One region of the Methylobacterium sp. Ger2507 genome, then DNA from elsewhere that is predicted to be linked to it. Evidence: riboswitches for the same ligand, from Rfam matches in the RefSeq annotation. Region 1 holds a riboswitch; the other holds the start of a gene.
The links. Region 1 has a riboswitch for thiamine pyrophosphate ahead of thiO (glycine oxidase ThiO). Riboswitches for the same ligand answer to the same signal wherever they lie in the genome.
Positions count from the first base shown of each region.

Region 2: linked by a shared signal. The riboswitch ahead of thiC (phosphomethylpyrimidine synthase ThiC) and the one ahead of thiO (glycine oxidase ThiO) in region 1 are both predicted to bind thiamine pyrophosphate.

Region 1 is NZ_JBUYVC010000001.1:2,042,094-2,049,472, forward strand. Features, by position in the region: gene dnaG (DNA primase) at 1-12, shown strand, start outside; gene rpoD (RNA polymerase sigma factor RpoD) at 211-2,205, shown strand; gene ACV7NL_RS09495 (adenylate/guanylate cyclase domain-containing protein) at 2,428-3,675, shown strand; TPP riboswitch at 3,846-3,974, shown strand; gene thiO (glycine oxidase ThiO) at 4,076-5,260, shown strand; gene thiS (sulfur carrier protein ThiS) at 5,257-5,469, shown strand; gene thiG (thiazole synthase) at 5,473-6,258, shown strand; gene ACV7NL_RS09515 (thiamine phosphate synthase) at 6,308-6,979, shown strand; gene ACV7NL_RS09520 (NAD(P)H-dependent flavin oxidoreductase) at 6,983-7,379, shown strand, end outside.
Region 2 is NZ_JBUYVC010000001.1:196,806-204,184, reverse strand. Features, by position in the region: gene ACV7NL_RS01020 (hypothetical protein) at 1-93, shown strand, start outside; gene ACV7NL_RS01015 (BA14K family protein) at 194-916, opposite strand; TPP riboswitch at 1,067-1,175, shown strand; gene thiC (phosphomethylpyrimidine synthase ThiC) at 1,255-3,147, shown strand; gene ACV7NL_RS01005 (TY-Chap domain-containing protein) at 3,168-3,491, opposite strand; gene ACV7NL_RS01000 (Y-family DNA polymerase) at 3,849-5,303, opposite strand; gene ACV7NL_RS00995 (ImuA family protein) at 5,359-6,141, opposite strand; gene ACV7NL_RS00990 (collagen-like domain-containing protein) at 6,508-7,379, shown strand, end outside.

The sequences.
Region 1 (7,379 bases):
TCCGCATCCTGATCATCCGTCGCGAACGAATTCGGCCGCTCTTGGCGGCTATGGTTAACAATCGGTCAAGCGTCTCGCTTGCATACCGGGATCTGACATCGACGCGGCTGTCACTTCGACGGTCCGCACATCACATGCATTGCAGCGTCGATGACGCGGAGTGGGCGACACGCTCCCGCGCGACACTGACACGACAACCATAGGCGGACCATGGCGACGAAGGCAACGGAACGGGACGAAACGGATGCTGCTCCGGAGCAACAGACCGACGGGCCGCTTCTCGATCTGACGGATGCCTCCGTCAAGCGGATGGTGAAGCTCGCCAAGAAGCGCGGCTACATCACCTACGAGGAGATCAACGAGGTTCTGCCCGACGGCCAGTCCGATCCCGACCAGATCGAGGACGTGCTGTCCCAGCTGTCCGAGATGGGCATCAACGTCGTCGAGGCGGAAGAGACCGAGGAGACGACGGAGACCAAGGCCAGCGGCGAATCCGAGGACGAGGACGGCGCCGAGGGAACCGAGGTCGCCGAGATCGCGCCGACGAAGCCCGTCGCCCTGCGCGCCGAGACCACCAAGGAGCCGACCGACCGCACGGATGATCCCGTGCGGATGTACCTGCGCGAGATGGGTTCGGTCGAACTCCTGTCCCGCGAGGGCGAGATCGCCATCGCCAAGCGCATCGAGGCCGGTCGCGAGGCGATGATTGCCGGGCTCTGCGAGAGCCCGCTGACCTTCCAGGCCATCATCATCTGGCGCGACGAACTCGTCGACGGCCGGGTGCTCCTGCGCGAGATCATCGATCTCGAAGCCACCTATGCGGGACCCGACGCGAAGAACGCGATGGCGATCGCCGACGGCGCCGAGGAGACCGAAGAGGGCGAATCCGACGCTCCGACGCCGCCCGAGGGCGACGATGACGACGACATGGAGAACAACGTCTCCCTCGCCGCCATGGAGACCGAGATCAAGCCGCGCGTCCTCGAGACGTTCGACAACATCGCCAATAACTACCGTAAGCTGCGCAAGCTGCAGAATGAGCATGCCGAGCTCAAGGCCTCGGGTGGCACCCGCACCGATTCGCAGGAGCGCAAGCAGGACGAGCTGAAGGACGCCGTCGTCACCGACGTGAAGTCGCTCTCCCTCAATGCTAACCGCATCGAGGCCCTCGTCGAGCAGCTCTACGACATCAACAAGCGCCTCATCTCGCATGAGGGCCGGCTGATGCGTTACGCCGAGAGCCACGGCGTCGCCCGCGACGAGTTCCTGCGCCACTACCAGGGCTGGGAGCTTGATCCGAACTGGATGGAGCGCGTCGGCAGCCTCGGCGGCCGCGGCTGGAAGAATCTCGTCGAGAAGGGCTCGGGCGAGGTCGCCCGCCTGCGCGAGCAGATTCTGACCCTCGCCTCCGAGACGGGCCTGGAGATCGGCGAGTACCGCAAGATCGTCAACATGGTCCAGAAGGGCGAGCGCGAAGCCCGGCAGGCCAAGAAGGAGATGATCGAGGCGAACCTGCGCCTCGTGATCTCGATCGCCAAGAAGTACACCAACCGCGGCCTGCAGTTCCTGGACCTGATCCAGGAGGGCAATATCGGCCTGATGAAGGCGGTCGATAAGTTCGAGTATCGCCGCGGCTACAAGTTCTCCACCTACGCCACCTGGTGGATTCGTCAGGCGATCACCCGCTCGATCGCCGATCAGGCCCGCACCATCCGCATCCCGGTGCACATGATCGAGACGATCAACAAGATCGTCCGCACCTCGCGCCAGATGCTGCACGAGATCGGCCGCGAGCCGACGCCGGAGGAACTGGCCGAGAAGCTGGCCATGCCGTTGGAAAAGGTCCGCAAGGTCCTCAAGATCGCCAAGGAGCCGATCTCCCTCGAAACGCCCATCGGCGACGAGGAGGACAGCCACCTCGGCGACTTCATCGAGGACAAGAACGTCGTCCTGCCCATCGACGCGGCGATTCAGAGCAATCTTCGTGAGACGACGACACGTGTCCTCGCCTCGCTGACCCCGCGCGAAGAACGCGTGCTGCGCATGCGCTTCGGCATCGGCATGAACACCGATCACACCCTCGAAGAGGTCGGCCAGCAGTTCTCGGTGACCCGCGAGCGCATTCGTCAGATCGAGGCGAAGGCTCTGCGCAAGCTCAAGCACCCGAGCCGCTCGCGCAAGCTCCGCAGCTTTCTCGACAACTAGCGCCTCAAACCACCCGCAAGACCGTGTGCTGACGATCAATCTTGGGAGGGCCGGCGCTTCGGGGCGCCGGCCTTTTTCATTGGCGGACCTTTGGCCTTGCCCATCACATCTGCGCTGGTCCCGCCCGTCAGCTGTACGGTTGAAGGTGCCGGGTCCGCGCGATACTCACAAAAGGCGTCGGCGGCCGTTGCCGGATGCCGCCTCTCAACCCACCTTGGCCATATGCTCGATCGAGGCCCGCCCCAGCCTTCTCCCACCGCCGAAGCCGACGGCTCGGAGGCGGCCGACGTTCCCTTCGGCGCCCTCCAGCAATGCGTGGCCCTGCGCGACTGGCTGCTGAGCGAGGGGGCTCGGATGCCGAAGGCGGAGGACCTGCTCTCGGGTCTCGCCGAGCGCCTGATCCGCCTCGACGTGCCGGTCGACCGCGCCACCACCGCCATCGACGCGCTGCATTCCGAATATTCCGGCGTCGGCCGCTTCTGGACCCGCGAGACCGGTTCCACCGTCCGGCTGTTCCCGCACGGGGAAGCGTCCGACAAGGCCTATCGCGAGAGCCCGTTCCACCGGGTGCACGAGACCGGCGAATGGCTGATCCTCGACCTCGCCGAGACGCCGGACGACGCCTACGCGGTGATCCCGGACCTGAAGGCCGAGGGCTACCGGCACTACATCGTGGCGCCGCTGTTCTTCACCAACGGCACCCGCAACGGCATCTCCTTCGCCACCCGGTCCCCGGACGGGTTCCGCGACGAGGACGTGGCGATCATGCGCTTCGTCATGCCGACGCTCGCCGCCGTGATGGAGATGCGCAGCGTCAACAAGCAGCTCGACCACGTCCTGCGGATCTATGTCGGCGACGAGCCGCACAAGGCCATCCTTGGCGGCTCGATCCGTCGCGGCCATGTCCAGCGCATCCGCTCGGCGATCCTGTTCGCCGATATGCGGGACTACACCCGGATCTCGGCCGACATGACGCCGGAGGAGGCGGTCGACCTGCTGAACATCTTCTTCGACTGTCTTGTGCCCGCCATCGAGCGCGAGGGCGGAGAGGTCCTGAAATATCTCGGCGACGGCCTGCTGGCGATTTTTCGCGAGCCGGGGGACGATCTTGGGGGCGCGGCCAAGGGCGCACTCACCGCCTCGCAGAGCGCCATGGCGGCGCTCGCCGAGGCCAATTCGCTCGGTCACTTCGCCAACCCGGTCGCGGCCGGCATCGCCCTGCACCACGGCGAGGCCGCCTACGGCAATGTCGGCTCGGGCGCCCGCCTCGACTTCACCGTCATCGGCCGCGACGTGAACCTTGCGAGCCGTGTCGCCCGCCTGAATCGGACGCTCGGCGAGCCGATCCTGATGACGAAGCCGTTCGTCGATTTCCTCTGGGACATGCCGGAACCTCTCGGCGAACATGCCCTCGACGGGTTCGCCGAGCCGATGGGCGTCTATCGTCCGACGCGCCCGCCGGCGACCTGAGGCCACCCCGCGATCCGTCCTCTCTGCCAAGCCCTGCTGTTGGCCAAGCCCTGCTGTTGGCCAAGCCCTGCTGTTGGCCGAGTCGTGGCTGTCGCCAGTCGTGGCGCTGCCCGAGTGTTGGCATCGGCCATGACGGGGATTGACCCCGGCGGGCGGACGGCCCACATCAGGAGCGTTCCAGGGAGATCCCCGGCAAGGGGCTGAGAAACCGATGGCCGTCCGTTCGCGGATGGCAGCGCGGAAATCCTTCGAACCTGACCCGGTTCATACCGGCGTAGGGATTGGACCGCGGGTTTCTCATCAAGCCCGGCACGCTTCACCGCCTGAAGCTGCAGCCCCACCAATCTCGACGCCCGTTGCGGAGATTGCGTTGGACGTGACCCCGAAGGCTTGCCTCAACTTGCGACGGACACATGGCGCTGCGCCGCCCGTCGCCGTCCCTCCGGCGCGCAGCGACGTCGTCGTGGTCGGCGGGGGCCTGATCGGCCTCTCGGCCGCCTGGCGCCTGGCGCAGGGCGGTCGGTCCGTCACCGTCCTGGAGCGTGACACCGTCGGCGCCGGAGCGAGCCTGGCCGCCACCGGCATGCTCGCCCCTGCCGCGGAGCACGAGCCCGGCTCCGATCCGCTGCTGCCGCTCGCCCTCGAAAGCCTGTCGCGCTGGCCGGGATTTCGCGACGACCTTCAGGCCGCGTCCGGTCTCGACATCGATTACCGGCAGGAGGGCACCCTGGTGCTCGCCCTCGGCCGCGACGAGGTCGAGCGCCTGCGCTTCCGCCACGATCTCCAGAAACGCTCGGGCCTCGATGCGCGCTGGCTCACCGGCCCGGAGGTCCGCGCCCGCGAGCCGCGCTTGCGGCCGGCCGTCACCGCCGGTCTGTTCTGTCCGCACGATCATCAGGTCGATCCGAGTCGGGTGATGGCGGCCCTGGTGCAGGCCTGTCTCGGGGCAGGCGTCACCCTCGTGGAGGGCTGCCCGGTCGCGGCGCTCGACTGGAGCGCCGGCCGGGTCACGGGCGTGCGCCATGCGCACGGACTCACCCTCGCGGACACCATCGTGCTCGCGACCGGCGCCTGGAGCGGCGAGACCGGTCTGCTGCCTGATTCGCTCGCCCTGCCGGTCCGACCCCTGCGCGGCCAATCCCTGGCCCTGCGGACCACGGCCCGCACCGGAACCCTCGCCCATATGGTCTGGACCGAGCAGGTCCACATGGCGCCGAAGAGCGACGGTCACCTCATCGTCGGAGCGACGGTGGAGGATTGCGGCTTTGTCGCCGGTGTCACCGCCGGTGGCCTCTTTGCCCTGTTGGAGGGCGCCCGCCGCGTGCTGCCGGGTATCGAGGAGATGGCGGTCGAGGCGGTGTGGAGCGGATTCCGCCCGACTTCCGACGACGACGCCCCGATCATCGACGCGCTGGCGCCCGGGCTCGTCGTCGCCACCGGCCATCATCGCAACGGCTACCTGTTGGCTCCGGCCACCGCCGACGCGGTGGCGGCCCTGGTCGCCGACGGGACGCTTCCGGCTTACGCGCGCGACTTCGGGCTCGCCCGCTTCGCGATTCCTGAACCCGCGAGGGCCTTCGCGTGAGGCTCACCGTCAACGGACAGGCCCGCGACAGCGCCGCCGCCGATCTCGACGCCCTGTTCCGGGAGGAGGCCGAGGAAACCGGCCTCGACAGCCCGCAGGGCATCGCCATCGCGCTCAACGGCGCGGTGGTCCGGCGGCGCGATTGGGCCGCGACCCGGCTCGCCGAGGGCGACCGCGTCGAGATCGTCCGTGCCATGCAGGGAGGCTGAGGAATGACTGAACCCGCGAACGACACCGATGCGCTGGTGATCGGCGGCGTGAGCCTGGGCTCGCGCCTGTTTATCGGCACGGCCGGCTACCCGACCCAGAGCATCCTCTTCGAGGCGGTGGCGGCCTCCGGCGCCGAAGTGGTCACGGCCTCGATTCGCCGCGTCTCGCTGCAGGGACACGGATCGGACACCCTGCGCCGGCTGAAGGGGCACCGGTTCCTACCCAATACGGCCGGCTGCGAGACGGCGCGAGACGCGATCATGACCGCCGAACTCGCCCGCGAGGCGCTCGACACCACCTGGATCAAGGTCGAGGTCATCGGTGACCGCGAAACGCTGTATCCCGACGTCGCCGAATTGTTGGAGGCCTGCCGCCACCTGGTCGATGACGGGTTCACGGTGCTGCCCTATTGCAACGACGATCCGGTGGTGTGCCAGCGTCTCGCCGATCTCGGCTGCGCTGCCGTGATGCCGATGGGCTCGCTGATCGGTTCGGGCATGGGCGTGGCCAATCCCGCCAACCTGGAACTCATCTGCCGCCGCTCCCCCGTGCCGGTGATCGTCGATGCGGGCATCGGCACGGCCTCCGACGCCGTGATCGCCATGGAACTCGGGGCTGCGGGTTGCCTCCTCAACACCGCCGTGGCCAAGGCGGACGATCCCGTCCGCATGGCCCGCGCCATGCGCAGCGCCGTCCAGGCCGGCCGCGACGCGCATCTGGCCGGCCGCATTCCGAGGCGCGGCCGCGCCGAACCGTCCAGCCCGCAGCTCGGCCTCGTCGGCTCGTGAGCCGGTTCGGTTTGGGCGAGCCGTCCACCCGTTGCGCGCGTGGGCCAGCATGAGATCGCTGCCGGCATCGCTGCTGGCGGTAACGGAGCGCTCCTCCGTGGCGCCACCGGACCTCGCCGCCCGCCAACTCCTGGACACGCTCGAAGGCCTGATGCGGGGTGGTGTGCGCTGGGTCTGGTTCCGGGAGCGGGACTTGGCCCCGGACGAGCGTCGCGCACTGGCCCGCGACGTCGTCGACCTCGTCGGAGCCCGAGGCGGGTTCGTTTCGATCGGGGGTGATCCCGCCCTGGCGCTGGATCTCGGAGCCGAGGGCGTTCACCTGCCCGGCGGGGCAACTCCGGTCGATGTGGCGTCGGCACGCGAGCGTCTTCCGCACGGCTGCCTCGGAGTGTCGGCCCACAGCCTCGCCGAGGTCGAGGCTGCGGCGCGGGCAGGCGCCGATTATGTCACCCTGAGCCCAATCTTCGCGACCGCGAGCAAACCGGGCTACGGTCCGGCCCTCGGGCCGCAGGCGCTGGCGGCGGCGGCGCCGTTCGGCATCCCGGTGATCGCGCTCGGAGGCATCGCCCCCGACCGCGTCGGACTCTGCCGCGAGGCCGGGGCCGCCGGCATCGCGGTGATGGGCGGGCTGATGCGCAGCCCCGATCCCGAGGCGGAGGCGCGGGCCTACGGCGCGTCGCTCGATGTGCGATCCGGCCGCAGCCGATCGGGGAGAGGTTGAGCGATGTGGGGTCCGAACCGTTTCCTCGACCTGGTGCCGGTGCAGCATCCGATCATCCAGGCGCCGATGATCGGGCCGAAGCCGGCGCTCGCAGCCAGCGTCAGCGCGGCGGGCGGCCTGGGCTCCCTCGCCTGCGCGGCGATGACGCCTGACCTCGTGCGGACCGAAGTCGCGGCGCTGCGCGCGCGCTCCGAGCGGCCGTTCAATCTCAACTTCTTCTGCTACGTGCCGGAGGCGCCGGACGCCGCGCGCGAGGCGGCCTGGCGCAGCCGGCTCGAACCCTACTACGCGGAGTTCGGGCTCGACCCGGCCGCACCCATCGCCATGGCGCAACGCGCGCCCTTCGATGCGGCCATGCTGGCCGTCGTGGCGGATCTCAGGCCGCCGGTCGTCAGCTTCC
Region 2 (7,379 bases), 1.8 Mb from region 1:
GACGACGAGACGGGCGAACTGGAAAGCGCCACCATCCTGGGCAGCTTCGGCGAGATCCCGGACGATTTCGCCGAGAGCCTGCAGGGCGGCTGAGGGCAGACCAGAGTCGGATCCCGGGTTCCTCGACGCACGAAGGCCCCGCCTTTCGGCAGGGCCCTCGCGGGTATCGGGGGATTCGTGCTTGGCTCGGATCTTACGGGCAGGCGTGGCGCTGGCCGTCATTGCCCAGATAGGTCCCGCTCCGGCGATCGTAGGAGCGGAAGCGCTGGACGCAGTAGGCGACATCGTTGCCGGCAGGCGCGACTTCCGTGGTTTCCGCGTAGCCGGCCGGGGCGTAGGCGCCGCCGTAGGGCGCATAGCCACCGCCGTAATAGGCCGGCGCGTAGCCGCCCGCGTAGTAGTCGTCGCCGTAATAGCCGCCATAGGCGCTGCCGAGGCCGTAGCCGATGCCTGCGCCGGCAAGACCCAGGCCGAGCCCGAGGCCGATTCCGCCGTAGCCGCGACGATACCCGTGGCCGTAGCCGCGGCCGGCGAAGTGGCCCCGATCGAAGCCGCCCCGGTGTCCGGCGAAGCCCGCGCGATTGAAGCCGCCCCGGAAGCCGTTATTGGCGGCGAAACCCGCTCCGGCGCCGAGACCAGCCCCCGCACCGATCACACCACCCCGGTTGAAGCCGCCGCGGTTGAGGCCACCCTGGGCCAAGCCGCCGCGGAAGCCGCCGCCACCGAAGTTGCCACCGCGGAAGCCGCCGCCCGCGAATCCGCCGCGACCGCCGAATCCGCCGCCACCGATTCCGCCGCCGTGGAAGCCGCCGCCGCCACCCCGGAACCCGCCGCCGCCCGGACGCGCGTCGGCGGTCACGGGAATCATCGAGAGGGCACCGACCAGGGCGGCCGAGGCCAGAAGAATGCGCTTCATGGGAGAAATCCTATGGTGGCATGCCGATCGTAGAGACCGGACGTCTGATCAGTAAACGCGGGACTGAGCGACGAAGTTCGTCTTGGACGACATTCCGCGTCGGTTTGTCAGGGCAACGATTGACAAACGCGACGCCGACCTTGAATCTGGAACCATTCCGAGGGGGGCCCCGAGTGCGGGGGCTGAGATTGGGCGCGTCGCCCTGACCCTTGAACCTGATCCGGTTCGTACCGGCGGAGGGACGGGAATTATCAGAAGCGGCGCGTGGGTTCAGGCGTCGTCCCATCCAAACCGCCGTTCGCGAGTCCGGATCGTCTCCCACGCCAGGAGCGACCCCGATGAATGCACCCGTTCTCCCGAAAGATCTGCCGCAGGGCCAGGCGCCCGCGGTGACCACCGGCCCGATCATGGGCTCGCGCAAGGTCTATGCGGCGGTGGCCGGGCATGACGACATCCGGGTGCCGTTCCGCGAGATCACCCTGAGCGATCCGAAGGAAGCGCCGGTGCGGGTCTACGACCCGTCGGGCCCCTACACGGAGACCGATGCGGGGATCGACCTCAGCGCCGGCCTGCCGCTGGTGCGCGAGCCCTGGATCGCTCGGCGTGGCTACGCCACCGTGACCCCGCGCGCGGTCAAGCCCGAGGACAACGGCTTCGTGCCCGAGGACAAGCTCGTGGCCCCGTGTCCGGCCACCCGCGAGATCCGCAAGGCCGCACCGGGCCAGATGGTGACGCAGTACGAGTTCGCCCGCGCCGGGGTCATCACCGAGGAGATGATCTACGTCGCGCACCGCGAGAACCTGGCGCGCGAGACGATGCTGGAGGGCGCCCAGGCGGCGCTCAGCGACGGCAACAGCTTCGGCGCCGCCCTGCCGGCCTTCATCACGCCCGAATTCGTGCGCGACGAGGTGGCTCGCGGCCGCGCCATCATCCCGGCCAACATCAACCACCCCGAGGTGGAGCCGATGGCGATCGGCCGCAACTTCCTGGTCAAGATCAACGCCAACATCGGCAATTCGGCCGTGACCTCGTCTGCGGCCGAGGAGGTCGAGAAGCTGGTCTGGGCGACCCGCTGGGGCGCCGACACGGTGATGGACCTCTCCACCGGGCGCAACATCCACAACATCCGTTCGTGGATCGTGCGCAACTCGCCGGTTCCGATCGGCACGGTGCCGATCTACCAGGCCCTGGAGAAGGTCGGCGGCGATCCGCTGAAGCTCGACTGGGAAGTCTTCAAGGACACCCTCATCGAGCAGGCCGAGCAGGGCATCGACTACTTCACCATCCATGCGGGCGTCCGCCTCGCGCACGTGCCCCTCACCGCGCGCCGGGTCACCGGCATCGTCAGCCGCGGCGGCTCGATCATGGCGCGTTGGTGTCTTGCCGGGCACCGCGAATCGTTCCTCTACGAGCGCTTCGACGAGATCTGCGACATCATGCGGGCCTACGACGTCTCGTTCTCGCTGGGCGACGGCCTGCGCCCCGGCTCCATCGCGGATGCCAACGACGCGGCGCAGTTCGCCGAACTCGAGACTCTGGGCGAACTCACCAAGATCGCCTGGGACAAGGGCTGCCAGACCATGATCGAGGGCCCCGGCCACGTGCCGATGCACAAGATCAAGGTGAACATGGAAAAGCAGCTGGTGGAGTGCGGCGAGGCGCCGTTCTACACCCTCGGCCCGCTGACCACCGACATCGCCCCCGGCTACGACCACATCACGTCGGGCATCGGCGCCGCCATGATCGGCTGGTTCGGCTGCGCCATGCTCTGCTACGTCACCCCGAAGGAGCATCTCGGCCTGCCCAACCGCGACGACGTCAAGGAAGGCGTGATCACCTACAAGATCGCGGCCCATGCGGCAGACCTCGCCAAGGGCCACCCGGCGGCGCAGCTGCGCGACGACGCTCTCTCGCGCGCCCGGTTCGACTTCCGCTGGGAGGACCAGTTCAACCTCTCCCTCGATCCCGACACCGCCCGCGCCTATCACGACGAGACCCTGCCGAAGGACGCCCACAAGGTCGCGCATTTCTGCTCGATGTGCGGTCCGAAGTTCTGCTCGATGAAGATCACGCAGGACCTGCGCGCCGAGGTGCTGGCGATGGAGGCGGCCGGCCAGGTTCTGGGCGAGGCGACGGCCATGAGCCAGGCCGAGCGCGAGGCCGGCATGGCGGCGAAGTCGGCCGAGTTCCAGGCCGAGGGCGGCAAGCTCTACGTCGACGCGGCGGAGTAGTCCCTTCCTCCCCGGATCGGTCAGGGGCGTCTGACGGGTCCGGGGCAGGCACGAAAAGGAAGGATCGCCATCGGTGCCTTGAACGCGAGCTGGGTCTCCATCCCTACGCCGTAGGCATCGTAAAGCGCACCGAGCATGAGCTTGGCTGCGATGTCATAGTCCGGTGGTGTCCCGAGCGTGATCTCCCGGGTGTGGTTTTTCGTCTGATCGGTTTGGGTAAATCCCAACTGCCGCAGAGCCGCGTCCGAAGCGTGCGAGAGCTCGAAGCGCAGTGTCGCTGATTGAGGGCCATAAGCACCGGACGAAGCTTCGCAGAACATCTTCGTGTCCTCATCGAAGAACATGCATTGAAGAACATGCATTGCACGTAGCTCTGGTCCAGTCGGGCATCGCTGACGACGAGGAACCGATCCCGAGAGGTTGAGCGCGGGCCAAGCCGGTGGATACTGCGCACCCGCTCGATGACGGCGCAGCGACGGGCTTTGATGAAGGCTGCCCGGTCGCGATCGGCTGGAGCCGCGTCGGAGGGCGGACCGGAGGCGGCCATCAGCATCGCGTAAGCGATGCAGCGGGTTCCGATTCGCCCCAAGGTGGTGAGGGTCATTCCAGCGGCTCCCGATTCCGATCGTCGGGAGAATCATCGCCCGCGCCCGTCATGCAGTCTGTAATTGCATCACGGGGCTTCTCCGCCATCTGTCATCTCAGGCGAACAGCCCGTGCACGAACCAGCGCGCCGGCGCCGGTATCGCCGGAACTTCTTCGCGATAGACCCAGAGGCGGCGGCCGGCCTCGTCCTCCACCACGTAGTAATCGCGCGTCGGGCCGGGGGCATGCCACCACTCGTCGGCGATGCGCTCCGGGCCGTCCGCATGGGCGATGCGATGGACCCGGCGGCGCCAGCGGAAGCGGTGCGGCGGCCCGTCGGGAGCCAGCGCGATGACGTCCTCGGCCGCCTCGCCCCGGCTGAGCAGCACCAGCGGGCGCGGCGGCAGGCGCGCGCGGGCTCCCGGATCGGGCCGGTCCGCCTGCGCGGGGAGGCTGGCGCGCCACGGCTCCGCGGCCTCGGCCTGCTCGGGCAGATGGGTCTGGCGAAACCCGAGCCGCATCATCCGCCGGCCGAGGCGCTGGCGCAGGGCATCGCCCAGATGCTCGGCGCCTTCACACCCGCCGGAGGCCTCCATCAGCGTCGCCTGGCGTGCCGTGATCGTGCCCGTGGCGGTGACGTCGAGACTGACGGTCTCGAAGCCGAACCCGGCATCGAGGGCCGGGCCGAGGCGGTCGAGGCGCAGGGCGAGCAGGCGTCCGATCTGGCTCGGGCAGCGGGTCGGCAGGCTCAAGCCGAGATCGAGGGTGCGCAGGATTCCATCGACGCGGGTCAGGGTCAGGCGCACGGCCCGGGCACCGAGGCCGGCCGCCTCCAGCCGGGGCCCAATGCGCTCCATCAGACCCATGGCGGTGGCCACGATGGTCTCCGGCTGCCCGATCGGTTCGAGGAAGCCGCGCACCGCCTGGAATTCCCGGGGGTCCTCGGCGGTGACCAGGGGGTCGGGCCGGTGTCCGAGGGCCTGATCGAGGCGCAGCAGCAGGGTTTCGCCGAAGCGTCGGGCCAGCGGTGCCCGGGGCGCCGTGGCGAGGTCGCCGATTCGGCGCAGGCCGAGGCGGGCCAACGCCTGCGCCATGGCCGCATCGAGGCGCAGGGCCGAGACGGGCAGGGCGTGCAGGGCCTCCGCGTTGCAGCCCGGAGCCACGAATCCGCCTCCGCCATGGCGCGCCAGGGCGAAGGCGCAGGCCGGCGTATCGGCGAGCGCGATGCGGGCCGTGATGTCGCGCGTCGACAAACGCCGGGCGAGGTCGTCCATCAGCGCGGCTTCGCCGCCGAACAGGTGGCTCGCCCCCGCGATGTCGAGGAAGAACCCGTCGCCGCCCTCCGCCGGGCCGTAGGGGGCGACGACGGGCGTGTAGCGCTTGGCCCAGAGGCACAGGCGGTGCAGCGCGGCGGCATCGGCCTCCGGATCGGCCGGATGGACGGCGACCGGCGTCCCGATCCGGGCGCGTGCCCGGGCCAGGGTTTCGCCGGGCGCGAGGCCGAGCGCGCGGGCGGCCGCGTCCACCGCCACCAGGCGCAAGCCGTTGGCCTCCATGGCGGCCACGACCATCGGGCCGCCTTCGCCGGTCCCGCCTTCGCCAGGGCCACCTTCATTTGGGCCGCCATCAGCCCGAGCGCTGGGCGCGTCGTTCGCCGAGGATGCCGCCTGGGCCCGCCTCAGCCGCGTGATCGGCCAATGCTCCAGCCAGACCGAAACGATGCGCGGCATGATCCCACTCCAGAAGCCAATGTCCGGTCCGTCCGTTGCGGCTCCGGTCGAGCGTCACCTGCCAGCACGGCCGCTCGATGCAGCCGAAGCGGTCGCGCAGGGCCTTGCCGGCGGCGACCCGCCAGCGCGTCGCCGCCACGTTGGGGCTGTCCGCCTCCGGTGGTCTCAGCACGAGGAGCAGCAGGTCGGTGCGGGCCGCCGCGAGATGGAGCCGGCGGCTCTGGGCGAGAGGCAAGGCGGCATCGATGAGGCCCGCCACCGCCGCCAACCCCTGCGCGCGCAGGGATTCCTCGAGCGCCCGGTAGGCGTCGCCGTCGCTCGCCACGTCGAACAGCAGCAGGCGGCCGGGATCGAGGCCGAGCCCGGCCAGCCCATGCCCGTAGGGGAGGGGGTGCCCCCGGCCCACCACCAGCAGGGCCTCGCCGCGCACCCGGGCGAGGTGGCGCGCCACCAGCGCGAGGGCGAAGCCCAGCGCCGCCGGTTCGTCGCCCGCCTGCGCCGGGGCGATCTCGTGCAACTGCCCGAGGGCGAGGCCGCCCTGGGCGAGGCGTGTATCGACGTCGTGGATGCCGAGGGGCAAGGCCCCCCGGAGGACGGACGTACCCCCGCGATCGGCCACGAGGGCGCGCAGGGCGGCCAGATCCAGGGGCGCCAGATCCAGGGGTACACTCGAACTCAAAACATCCGGACCCGAAGCATCCGGACCCGAAGCATCCGGGCTCGAAGCATCCGGGCTCGAGGCGTCCGAATCTGGCGCATTCGCCGATGACGTCTCGGTCTCCGCGTCGGGAGGGTCTTCAGGGCTCTGTCTCATCGGCTCCGTTCCATCCCGCTACGCTAAGAACAAAACAGGAACACACTCAATCGGTTTCCGGGGGGATTCAGAATTTCGCTCGTGCTCAAGGACTTGGCCTGTGGACGGCTGTGGATGCCTGTGGATGGCGGTCTCCGGGCCGGCCGATCCGCCACGCTTGACCCTGTGGCGAGGGCAGGGCAGCACTCCTCACCTGCCGCGCAGAAGACGCGGATCAGCCGGGAGAACTCCATGCGTCTCGCTCGTGCCCTCGTGATCCTGTCGGGCCTGATCACCGTCGCGGGCGGCCTGCCCGCTGCCGCGCAGACGGCGGCCCAGCCCAGGAGCGAGGCGGCCAGAACGCGCCGGCCCCAGGCCGTGTCGCAGCCGATCCAGGTCTACGATGCCCGTTTCGAGAACGGGGACCTGCGCATCTCCGGCAGCGTGCGCAAGCCGGGCACCGTGGTGGTGCTCGACGAAGACATCTCGATCATCGCCGACAGCCGGGGCCGGTTCGTGTTCCGCCTGCCCTACGTGCCCACCAACTGCATCGCTACCCTGAAGGCGGGCGAGGACGAGCGCGAGGCGGTGATCGCCAATTGCGGCCCGGCCGGCCAGCCCGGCCCGAAGGGCGAGACGGGGCAGAAGGGTGACACGGGCGACAAGGGCGAGACCGGCCCCGCCGGACCGCAGGGCGTCGCCGGCCTGCCCGGTCCCCAGGGGCCGAAGGGCGAACCGGGCGCCAAGGGCGAGACCGGTGCGAAGGGCGAGACCGGTCCCAAGGGTGAGGCGGGACCCAAGGGTGAGGCGGGACCCAAGGGCGAGACGGGACCCAAGGGCGAGGCCGGCCTTAAGGGAGAGGCGGGCGCGAAGGGTGATCCGGGCGCGAAGGGCGAACCGGGCCAGAAGGGATCGGCTGGCGAGCGCGGCCCGGCGGGCCCGAAGGGCGAAGCCGGTCAGGCCGCCCTCGCGGCCGCCGCACCCGCTTCCCCGTTCCGGGTCGTGCGCCAGGACACCTGCCCGGCGACGGGCTGCGCGATCACCTGCGAGGGCACCGAGATCCTGGCTTCGGCGCTCTGCCTGAAGGGCGGCAGCGCCATCGTGACGGCGGGCGCCGACGGAAC